2 regions of the Alkalibacterium psychrotolerans genome follow, and region 2 is predicted to be linked to the other one. Evidence: a T-box and tRNA genes for the amino acid it is inferred to sense, from the RefSeq annotation. Region 2 holds a T-box; the other holds one or more tRNA genes.

Region 1 (5,566 bases), on a different contig from region 2:
GCCAAGAAAAAGCGAAACAAAGAGAACGCAGATGATGCCATAGCCGCGATGAAACAAGTTGGGTCTGACATTAAAGCGATTGATAATGAACTGGAAGAAATCGAGGAAAAGACTACAGCCATTGCATCAGGTCTGCCAAATCTCCCGCACCCATCCATACCTGTTGGAGAAGACGAGGATGCTAACGAAGAAGTACGTAAATGGGGCGAGGTTAAAGCCTTTGACTTTGAACCAAAACCGCATTGGGACCTGGGAACGGATCTGAAAATTCTTGATTTTGAAAGAGGCGCAAAAGTTGCCCGCAGCCGTTTTCTGTTCTATAAAGGACTGGGCGCTCGTTTAGAACGTGCCTTATATAACTTTATGCTGGACCTGCACACATCTGAACATGGCTACGAAGAAGTCATCCCGCCTTATTTGGCAAATGATGATGCTCTTTATGGTACGGGTCAATTTCCTAAGTTCAAAGAGGATGTATTCCAGATTCAAGGTCATCCTTTGACGTTAATTCCGACAGCCGAAGTCCCGCTGACGAACTATTATCAGAATGAGATACTGGAAGAGTCAGACTTGCCGAAGTATTTCACTGCTTTGTCCCCATCTTTCAGATCTGAAGCCGGCAGTGCTGGAAGAGATACCAGAGGGCTGATTCGTTTGCACCAGTTCAATAAAGTTGAGATGGTTAAATTTGCGAAGCCGGAAGATTCTTATGATGAACTGGAGAAAATGACGAAAAATGCAGAAGCTATTTTACAGAAACTGAACTTGCCATACCGTGTTGTGCTCCTGTCTACAGGGGACACCGGCTTTGCTGCAGCTAAAACCTATGACTTGGAAGTGTGGATTCCAACCCAGAATACTTACCGTGAGATCAGTTCATGCTCAAACACTGAAGCATTCCAGGCTAGACGGGCAATGATCAGATACCGCCGAGAAGAAGACGGAAAAATTGATTACGTGCATACGCTGAACGGTTCAGGTGTCGCTGTCGGAAGAACCGTCGCTGCTATACTTGAAAACTACCAGCAGGCTGATGGAAGTATTAAGGTGCCGGATGCATTAGTACCATACATGGGTGGGTTAACTGAAATCCGTTAATACCATAAGGTGAAAAAATTAAATGCTAAATATAAGGACTTGCCATACGGGTGAGTCCTTATTCTTTTAATGTGGTTTATATATGATAAAATCAGACGTGAAGACAGATTATTTAGATGCTTGTAAATAGACAAGGAGGTAAAAGTATGGTTCAGCTAGAGAAAGCGATTTTTGCAGGAGGATGTTTCTGGTGTATGGTGAAACCTTTTGATTCCCTTCCCGGTATACACAGTGTGGTTTCAGGATACACAGGCGGACACGTTGAAAATCCAACCTACAGACAAGTTACATCTGGTAAGACAGGACACACAGAAGCTGTAGAAATTACATTTGATCCAAGTCAGATGCCGTATGAGGAATTAGTAGAGATATATTGGAAACAAACTGACCCTACAGATGCAGGCGGACAGTTTGCGGACAGAGGGGACTCATACAGACCAGTTATCTTTTATAACAGCGAGGAACAGAAGCAGACAGCAGAAGCATCAAAAAAACGTCTGGAAGAAAGTGGCCGCTTTAATGCGCCGATTGTAACTGAAATAGAAGAAGCCCAACCTTTCTACCCGGCTGAAGGCTATCATCAGGATTTTTACAAGAAAGAATCAGCCCATTACAAGCGGTACAACGTAGGATCAGGTCGCGCTGGTTTTATATCCAGACATTGGGGAGAAGAAGAGTAGGTTAAGCGAATAAAAAAACAAAATAAAAAAGAAAAAAGTTGTTGACAACTGCTGCAGTAATTAGTATGATATAAGAGTTGCTGCAGTAAGTAGTTGCAACAAACTGTATAGTGATTAAGGCGAGAAGGTTCCACCTGTTCCCATTCCGAACACAGCCGTTAAGCTTCTCAGCGCCGAGGATAGTGAAGGGTTTCCCTTTGTGAAAGCAGGACGTCGCTATGCAGTTTTAAATGGAGGTTTAGCTCAGTTGGGAGAGCATCTGCCTTACAAGCAGAGGGTCAGCGGTTCGAGCCCGTTAACCTCCATCGCACGAAGAGCCGTTAGCTCAGTTGGTAGAGCATCTGACTTTTAATCAGAGGGTCACAGGTTCGAATCCTGTACGGCTCATATATAAGACAGGTTCTTATATATGCGGATGTGGCGGAATTGGCAGACGCACTAGATTTAGGATCTAGCGCTTCACGGCGTGGGGGTTCAAGTCCCTCCATCCGCATTGCAAGCTTGACTTGCAACAGCCGGCTTAGCTCAGTTGGTAGAGCAACTGATTTGTAATCAGTGGGTCGAGGGTTCAAATCCTTTAGCCGGCATTTGCTTCACAGCAGAATTTTCTGCTTAACTGCGGAAGTAGTTCAGTGGTAGAACATCACCTTGCCAAGGTGGGGGTCGCGGGTTCGAATCCCGTCTTCCGCTTAATAAAGCTCAATTGTTCCAATATCACTCTTGCCGGGGTGGCGGAATTGGTAGACGCACAGGACTTAAAATCCTGCGGAGAGTTTTCTCCGTGCCGGTTCGACTCCGGCCCTCGGTATTTTTATTATGTCGCACCCTTAGCTCAATTGGATAGAGTACCTGACTACGAATCAGGCGGTTAGAGGTTCGACTCCTCTAGGGTGCATTTTATTTGCGGGAAGTAGCTCAGCTTGGTAGAGCACCTGGTTTGGGACCAGGGGGTCGCAGGTTCGAATCCTGTCTTCCCGATTGCAATAAAATGGCGGTGTAGCTCAGCTGGCTAGAGCGTACGGTTCATACCCGTGAGGTCGTGGGTTCGATTCCCTCCGCCGCTATAATTTAAGGATCGAAGGACCTTTAGCTCAGTTGGTTAGAGCAAACGGCTCATAACCGTTCGGTCGCAGGTTCGAGTCCTGCAAGGTCCATTGCCATGTCTGTTGAAGCTTTAGCGATTACAGACATGGTACACGCAGCCCTTGGGCTGCTGTGTTTCGTATTTAATGGTTGTCATTTTATATTATCGCGGAGTAGAGCAGTTGGCAGCTCGTCGGGCTCATAACCCGGAGGTCGCAGGTTCGAGTCCTGCCTCCGCAATTGCCATAGCTGTAGTAACTTTAGTTACGTACAGATATGGTATACGCAAGCTTTAGCTTGCCGTAGCTCAATTGCTATGATTGTTGCTTCTTTAGAAGCTTACAGGCATAGTACACGCAGCCCTTAGGCTGCCGTGTCACAACTAAAGGATTTAAAAGTGAGGTCCCGTAGTGTAGCGGTTATCACGCCTGCCTGTCACGCAGGAGATCGCGGGTTCGATTCCCGTCGGGACCGTTTTATGCGGGTGTAGTTTAGTGGTAAAACCCCAGCCTTCCAAGCTGATGTCGGGAGTTCGATTCTCCTCACCCGCTTTTATACAGCGATGTATAAGCAATATTTTTAGGGCCTATAGCTCAGCTGGTTAGAGCGCACGCCTGATAAGCGTGAGGTCGATGGTTCGAGTCCATTTAGGCCCATTATATTCAGGCCCCTTGGTCAAGCGGTTAAGACACCGCCCTTTCACGGCGGTAACACGGGTTCGAATCCCGTAGGGGTCATAATAACTGAATAGTTATTTGTCGGAGGATTACCCAAGTCCGGCTTAAGGGAACGGTCTTGAAAACCGTCAGGCGTGTAAAAGCGCGCGTGGGTTCGAATCCCACATCCTCCTTTGTCATGGTTGTAGTTGCTTCAGCAACGTACAACCATGATACACGCAGCCTTTAGGCTGCCGTGTGTCCGATTTAAGGTTTGTAGTTGCTTATTTAGAAGCTTACAAGCTCAGTACACGCGGTCTTCAGACCGTCGTGTCTCCGATTTAAATGGTTGTCATTTTATATTATCGCGGGGTAGAGCAGTTGGCAGCTCGTCGGGCTCATAACCCGGAGGTCGCAGGTTCGAGTCCTGCCCCCGCAATTTGCTCTAACTGTTGTTGCTTTAGCGACTTACAGGTAGAGTACGCGTAACGAAGTGGAGCGCGATGTGAGGAAAGCTCACAATTAAATAGTTTAAAGTGAGGTCCCGTAGTGTAGCGGTTATCACGCCTGCCTGTCACGCAGGAGATCGCGGGTTCGATTCCCGTCGGGACCGTTTTTTTTAGGCGCTGTAGCTCAGTTGGTAGAGCAACGGATTGAAGCTCCGTGTGTCGGCAGTTCGACTCTGTCCAGCGCCATGAAATAGCGGAGGGATAGCGAAGTGGCTAAACGCGGCGGACTGTAAATCCGCTCCTTCGGGTTCGTAGGTTCGAATCCTACTCCCTCCATTTAATAGGGGTATAGTTTAATGGTAAAACTATGGTCTCCAAAACCATCGATGTGGGTTCGACTCCTGCTACCCCTGTGTAAGACAAAATAGATAGTGAAAAAGATTAATGATTATGCTATACTATTTAATGTAAATTATGGCGATTGTGGCGAAGTGGTTAACGCACCGGGTTGTGGTCTCGGCATTCGTGGGTTCGATCCCCATCAGTCGCCCTTTATTGGGCTATAGCCAAGCGGTAAGGCAGCGGGTTTTGATCCCGTCATTCCTAGGTTCGAATCCTAGTAGCCCAGTAATTATTTTAATAGTTATGGCGGTATAGCCAAGTGGTAAGGCAGAGGTCTGCAAAACCTTCATCACCGGTTCAAATCCGGTTACCGCCTTATCTTTTTTATTATAATGCCGGCGTGGTGGAATTGGTAGACACGCTGGACTCAAAATCCAGTGCCCATTAGGGCGTGCCGGTTCGACTCCGGCCGCCGGTATAAATAGTGATCCATAACCTGATTTAGGGTTATGGATTTTTTGTTTCTATATAAGAATGATTACTTTCTCAAAAAAATTCATTTTAGATGAGATCACGCAAAACAGTATGACTGCATGAGCAGTCTGTGGAATTAGAAAAGCCGTAGGCTATATAGCACTCGTGAATGATTGACAAGAGAATTACATCTGAAATGAAAAAAATACTATAGAAGAAACAGAATTTCTCTGGTTATTATATAGTGAGTACTTAACAAGAGATTATATTATATTTAAGATGAAAAGTAGAATGAACTAGATAAATGGTGAGCGTTCAAAGAGTTATTAGGAAAACTGCTGCATCTATAAGGGCGAAGTTGAGTTAAACTTCAGCCACCTTAATTAGCTAAAGTGCATAGAATAGGCATTTCCCACCGACGAAACAAAAAGATGGAAATTAATTGTCGAAAACCATTGACCTATTATCGGATAGATGATATTATTAATCTCGTTGCTGCAAAACACAGTTATGCAGGACAAAATAACTTAAAAATAGTTGTTGACATTAAATTGGAAACAAGATATACTTAAGTAGTTGTCGTTTGAACGAGAGACGCAGCCAACAAAATTTAAATTTTAAAAAGATTTAAAAAAGAGTTGACAGCGAATCAAAACGATGGTATGATATAAGAGTTGCTGCTAAACGCGGTAACGACAAACGAATGAGATAGATCTTTGAAAACTGAACAAAGTAGAAATAACCAAATGTGCAGGTGTCTTCGGTTCAATCTGATTGAATCAAG
Region 2 (5,791 bases):
CCTTGTGCACATATTATTTCACATTATTGCTATAGGTACGAATCGGAATGTTGTTACACATTACTTTTTTCTTTCCCTAACAAAATGCTAATTACATAGTATCACGGAAAATTCATAATTGCAAGCTATATAATGAAAAAGTTTATATAATCCAATATAACAGGAATTATTCAAGTTTTCCCAATTCTTTAAGACTCACAAAAGAATCCTCTCCAATAATAAAGTGATCCAGCAGTTCAATTCCTATAAGTTTTCCCGCTTCACTCATGCGTCTGGTGAAGGACAAGTCAGCTTCTGACGGTTCCGGATTTCCTGAGGGATGGTTATGCGCAATGATGATACGCGCAGAGGAATACTTTATAGCTGCACGGTAAATTTCTCTTGGATGTGCGACACTTGAATTAAGCGATCCAATAAATATCGTTTCTTTTTTGATGATTTCGTTTTTAGTGTTCAGAAACAGTCCCACCACTATTTCCTGATGCAAGCCCTGCAATTCGTTCATCAGCAATTTACCAGCAAATTGACTAGACGTGACCGTTCCCTCTTTGAGAAGAGGCGTTCGAGCCATGCGCTTGCCTAATTCAATTGAAGCCAGTAGTTCAATCGCTTTCGTCTTTCCTATGCCGGGAAGAGCCATCAGTTCTTCCATCGAGGCATTCTTCAGCATGAACAAGTCATCAAAATGCGAAAAAACCTGCATGCTTAACTGGATGACATTATAATCTTTTGTACCTGTTCGAAGCATGATGGCTAACAGTTCATGATTAGCCAAAGCTGACGGTCCAAATTCCGCAAGGCGTTCTCTTGGTCGTGATTGAGTGGGTACTTCTATGAATTTTTGAGTATGCATAGTATCCTCCTGAAAATAGAATAAAGAGGAAGACAAGTGTCTCCCCCTTCTATACATTACCCATTAAATTAATTTCTCACTTTTTATTTTTCTAAGAACTTCATGAAGATCATGGCAGACATCTAATGTAAGTTCCCTTACATTATCATCCGGTTCTATCAAGTCAGGAACCATTACTACCGGAAAGCCCGCTGCATTGGCTGCTTTTATGCCATTGAGTGAATCTTCAAGGACAAGCACATCACTGGTATCTTCTCCTGCCAATTCTTTTGCTTTTATAAATATTTCCGGATCAGGTTTAGAATGCTTCACTTCATCCCCACCTACTATTCCGTTAAAGAACTTATGAATGCCGGCATTTTCAAGCAGCTGCCTGACGATTGCTCTTTCCGAACTAGATGCCACAACCGCTTTATACCCTTCTTCATTAATATAAGTGAGCAAGTCGGTAAGCCCTTTTTTCAATACGGGAGCAGAAGCGAACAGGGCTTCTTTCAAATCCCTGCCACTTTCCGCAATGAATTGCGTTACTTTCTCCTCATCAAACTGGCGATACATCGCATCGAAAAAGTCCTGATCGCTCGACCCTATAAACTGCTTGTAGAAAGTATAATCAAACGGGATTCCCACTTTTTCTGCGGTCTTCATATTCGCTTTGAAATAAAGAGGTTCCGTATCAAACATGAGACCATCCATATCAAAAATAACTAGCTTAGTCACTCTTAACCCTCTTTCAGTTTGCTCATTTTTTCCAACTGATTTTTAACAGACTGATAATTCTCCTGGTACTGCTTTCCTTTTTGACGCTCTTCTTCTACAATCGCATCCGGTGCATTCGCCACAAATTTTTCATTGGACAGCTTTTTCTCTACACGATTAATTTCATTGAGCCATTTTTCTTCTTCTTTCTTAAGTCGCTCAATTTCTTCACCAATATCTACTAGACCAGCCAGAGGAATGAAAATCTCAGCCCCTTTAACGACGGCAGTCTTAACCTCATCAGGTGCATTAATGTCTGTTTCGATAGTCAGCTGTTCCGGGTTACAGAAGCGTGAAATATATGATTGGTTTTCAATAAGGAAGACCTTCTCCTTATCTGATTTTGCCTTAATCAGTAAATCAATCGTCTTGGATAACGGACGGTTGGCTTCCGAACGAATCGTTCTGACCGAACGGATGACTTCAATCAACATCTCCATGTTGCTGACTGCTTCCTCATCTCTAAAGTCTGAATTGACAACTGGATAAGCAGCGGTTACCAGCGAATCACCTTCGTGAGGGATATGCTCCCATATTTCTTCAGTCACGAATGGCATGATAGGGTGGAGAAGCTTTAAGGTCTGGTCAAGTACATGGACCAGTACAGATTTCGTTGACTGCTTCTGACTGTCTGTTCCCTGTGTCAGCTGTTCTTTACTCATTTCGATATACCAGTCACAGTAGTCATCCCAGATAAAGCGGTAGAGTTGTCTTCCAGCTTCACCAAATTCAAATTTTTCGAACAGTTCGGTGACCTGAGCTACCGTTTCATTTAATCGGGCTAAAATCCATTTATCTGCGATAGACTTCTCCAAATTCAAATCGATATCTTCTATTGAAAAGTCGCCCAGGTTCATTATTACATAACGGCTGGCATTCCAGATTTTGTTGATGAAGTTCCAGGAAGCGTCCATTTTCTCATAGCTGAAGCGGACATCCTGACCTGGTGCCGACCCGTTAGACAAGAACCATCTCAGCGCATCTGCCCCATACTGGTCAATAACTTCCATCGGATCAATCCCGTTACCCAGCGACTTACTCATTTTACGTCCCTGTTCATCTCTAATCAGTCCGTGAATCAGTACATTTTTAAATGGTGCTTTGCCTGTAAACTCCAGGCTCTGGAATATCATACGGCTGACCCAGAAGAAGATGATGTCATAACCGGTAACCAGTGTGCTTGTCGGGAAGTACTTCTGGAAGTCAGCATTGTCCGTATCCGGCCAGCCCATTGTGGAAAACGGCCACAATGCAGAACTGAACCAGGTGTCCAGGACATCTGCATCCTGCTCCCAGTTTTCATCATCGGATGGAGCTGTTTCACCCACATACAGTTCGCCTGTTTCTTTGTGATACCAGGCAGGTATGCGGTGTCCCCACCAGAGCTGTCTGGATATAACCCAGTCATGGACATTTTCCATCCAATTATGATAGGTCTTCTCAAATCGTTCCGGCACAAAATTAACTTTATCATCTGTCTTCTGATGATCCAGTGCCTGCTCTGAGAGAGGGCCCATTTTTACAAACCACTGGGTAGACAATCTCGGTTCAACGATAACTCCTGTTCGTTCTGAATGGCCGACACTGTGAGTCATTTCTTCAATCTTAATAAGGTAGCCTTGTTCTTTTAAATCAGCCACAAGTGCTTTTCTGGCTTTAAAACGGTCCATACCTTCGTATTTTCCAGCGTGCTGATTCATGCTGCCATCATTATTCATAACATTCAGCTGTTCAAGATTATGGCGTTTCCCAATCTCAAAGTCATTCGGATCATGAGCCGGTGTAATTTTTACGACACCTGTTCCGAATTCCATATCGACATAGTCATCAGCGACGACTTCCAGTTCACGGTTAACTACCGGAAGAAGCACTTTCTTCCCGATTAAATGCTGGTATCGTTCGTCGTCCGGATGAACGGCAACAGCGGTATCCCCCAGCATCGTTTCCGGACGTGTGGTTGCCAGCTCAACGGATCCCTCTCCGTCAACAATTGGGTAGGAGATGTGATAAAATGCACCATTTATATCCTTATGGTCAACCTCAATATCAGACAGGGCTGTTTGAGCTTTGGGATCCCAGTTAATGATATACTCTCCGCGGTAAATGAGGCCTTTATTGTATAAGTCAACGAAAACCTTGTTGACTGCTTTATTCAGACCTTCATCCAGTGTAAATCGTTCTCTGGAGTAATCGACAGACAGGCCGACTTTGGCCCACTGACTTCGAATATTTTCTGCGTATTCCTCTTTCCAGTCCCACACTTTTTCAAGAAACTTCTCCCGACCTAAATCATGACGGGAAATACCTTCCTGAGCCAGTTTCTCTTCAACTTTCGCCTGGGTCGCGATTCCCGCATGATCCATCCCTGGCAACCATAGGGTATCGTAGCCCTGCATGCGTTTTTGACGAATGATAATATCTTGCAGCGTGGTATCCCAGGCATGCCCAAGGTGAAGACGGCCGGTTACGTTGGGAGGAGGAATGACGACTGAATAAGGCTCAGTCCCATTCGGGTTAGGTTTGAACAAGTCTTTTTCAAGCCAGTTATCGTATTTGTTTTGTTCAACTTGTATAGGGTTGTATTTAGTTGACATTTCAGTATTTTCCATGGTTTACACCTCATTAAATTTTTCTAAAAAAAAAGCACTCCTCCTATATGTTAGGACGAATGCTTCGCGGTACCACCTATTTTACTGCACTCTAATAAACAAGCGCAGCCTCTCAGTAACAGTGTTAACGGTCTGTTCTTCCGGTCTCAAGTACTCTATTTCCCCAAGACAGTTTTTCCCAAACTACTTCCTCGGTTAAATTATCAGGGATTCACACCAACCACACCCATTCTCTTAGATAATTATATGCCAAGTACTCCTTTTGGTCCTAACTCGTTTTATTTATTATTCAGTTAAATTAATTCAGTTCAGCCTCTTCATGCCGTGCAGCTGACAGAGCAGATTCAAAATCTGGGTTATTAGACATCTCTTTGACAATTTCTCTATAGACAATTTGTCCATTCCGGTTCAAGACAAATACCGCACGAGCTATCTTGTCCAAGTCTTCAATGTACAGGCCGTATTCTTTAGAAAAACTACGGTCTTCATCATGCAGGAGTTCGGAAGCCATAACTTTCGACTCACACCATTGTTTCTGCTGATCCACTGTATTTGCAGACAGTGAGATAATTTTCGTATTTTTCAATTCTTTAGCTTTTTCGTTGAATGTGTCTGTCTGTCTGGAACACGTACTCGTTTCTATATCAGGAAATGTGCTTAAAATAACCACATCGCCTGTATAATCAGATAATTTAACCGTCTCACCATTCAAGTCCAGCGCACTAAAAGAAGGAGCCTCTTCTCCTACTTGAGGGGGTTGACCGTTCGTTTGGAATTGTTCACCTTTGAGTGTTACGTCCATACTATTCCCTTCTTTCCTTTAAGTTATCTCTAGTGTACTTTTCAACGTGAGACTTTGCAACTATTAACTTTAAAACAAGGACTGGAACTCCGAGTTATTAAGGGCTTCAGATGAATCCTTTTGAGTAATTGAACTGATTACAATTCCAGCTAAGGCATTGTCTACCAGTGTGTTTATATCAAGATCTTCTTCCAGCTCGCGCACTTTCTTAAGTTTAGGTTTAGTTTTGGGCTTGGATGGAGCAAATACCGTACAGCAGTCTTCGTATGGTTGAATTGCCAGCTCGAATGTATCGATTTCCTGAGCAATTGATATGATATCATTTTTATCCATCGAGATGAGAGGTCTTAGGACGGGAACCGCTGTTACCTCATTTATCGCCATCATACTTTCGAGTGTCTGAGAAGCTACTTGCCCAAGGGATTCTCCATTCATTATTGCCAATCCATTTCTGTCAGCCCTAATCCGGTCAGTCAGTCTTAACATCATTCTCCGGGTGATGGTCATAGAATAGCTTTCCGGGACATGTTTTTTGATGGCTTCCTGAATTTCGGTGAAGGGTACTTCTATAAATTTGATTTCATCTGTATAACGAGCCAGTTTAGCTGTCAAATCTTTCGCTTTTTGAAGGGCCTTAGGGCTCGTATATGGCGGACTGTGAAAGTGAACGGCTTCAATTTCCACACCGCGTTTCATCGAGAGGTAGCCAGCTACTGGAGAATCAATCCCTCCAGACAGCATAAGCATCCCTTTCCCAGCCGTACCTAT

Evidence for each region. A T-box is a leader RNA that pairs with one kind of tRNA and senses whether it is charged. The one in region 2 lies ahead of ACYVLS_RS05355 (valine--tRNA ligase), so its partner is inferred to be a tRNA-Val.
Region 1: it encodes a tRNA-Val, which carries the amino acid that the T-box ahead of ACYVLS_RS05355 (valine--tRNA ligase) is inferred to sense. The anticodon was not compared.

Annotation. Positions count from the first base shown of each region.
Region 1 covers NZ_BAAGPH010000014.1:84-5,649, reverse strand. The annotation lists gene serS (serine--tRNA ligase) at 1-1,098, shown strand, start outside; gene msrA (peptide-methionine (S)-S-oxide reductase MsrA) at 1,245-1,778, shown strand; rRNA gene rrf (5S ribosomal RNA) at 1,885-2,000, shown strand; tRNA gene ACYVLS_RS02205 (tRNA-Val) at 2,011-2,083, shown strand; tRNA gene ACYVLS_RS02200 (tRNA-Lys) at 2,093-2,165, shown strand; tRNA gene ACYVLS_RS02195 (tRNA-Leu) at 2,190-2,271, shown strand; tRNA gene ACYVLS_RS02190 (tRNA-Thr) at 2,293-2,365, shown strand; tRNA gene ACYVLS_RS02185 (tRNA-Gly) at 2,397-2,468, shown strand; tRNA gene ACYVLS_RS02180 (tRNA-Leu) at 2,501-2,586, shown strand; tRNA gene ACYVLS_RS02175 (tRNA-Arg) at 2,600-2,673, shown strand; tRNA gene ACYVLS_RS02170 (tRNA-Pro) at 2,683-2,756, shown strand; tRNA gene ACYVLS_RS02165 (tRNA-Met) at 2,769-2,842, shown strand; tRNA gene ACYVLS_RS02160 (tRNA-Ile) at 2,859-2,932, shown strand; tRNA gene ACYVLS_RS02155 (tRNA-Met) at 3,029-3,101, shown strand; tRNA gene ACYVLS_RS02150 (tRNA-Asp) at 3,263-3,335, shown strand; tRNA gene ACYVLS_RS02145 (tRNA-Gly) at 3,342-3,412, shown strand; tRNA gene ACYVLS_RS02140 (tRNA-Ile) at 3,444-3,517, shown strand; tRNA gene ACYVLS_RS02135 (tRNA-Glu) at 3,527-3,598, shown strand; tRNA gene ACYVLS_RS02130 (tRNA-Ser) at 3,622-3,711, shown strand; tRNA gene ACYVLS_RS02125 (tRNA-Met) at 3,884-3,956, shown strand; tRNA gene ACYVLS_RS02120 (tRNA-Asp) at 4,058-4,130, shown strand; tRNA gene ACYVLS_RS02115 (tRNA-Phe) at 4,140-4,212, shown strand; tRNA gene ACYVLS_RS02110 (tRNA-Tyr) at 4,222-4,302, shown strand; tRNA gene ACYVLS_RS02105 (tRNA-Trp) at 4,309-4,379, shown strand; tRNA gene ACYVLS_RS02100 (tRNA-His) at 4,444-4,516, shown strand; tRNA gene ACYVLS_RS02095 (tRNA-Gln) at 4,523-4,594, shown strand; tRNA gene ACYVLS_RS02090 (tRNA-Cys) at 4,614-4,684, shown strand; tRNA gene ACYVLS_RS02085 (tRNA-Leu) at 4,703-4,786, shown strand.
Region 2 covers NZ_BAAGPH010000030.1:48,554-54,344, forward strand. The annotation lists gene radC (RadC family protein) at 167-853, opposite strand; gene ACYVLS_RS05350 (HAD family hydrolase) at 917-1,573, opposite strand; gene ACYVLS_RS05355 (valine--tRNA ligase) at 1,576-4,221, opposite strand; T-box leader at 4,270-4,500, opposite strand; gene tpx (thiol peroxidase) at 4,520-5,023, opposite strand; gene thiI (tRNA uracil 4-sulfurtransferase ThiI) at 5,093-5,791, opposite strand, start outside.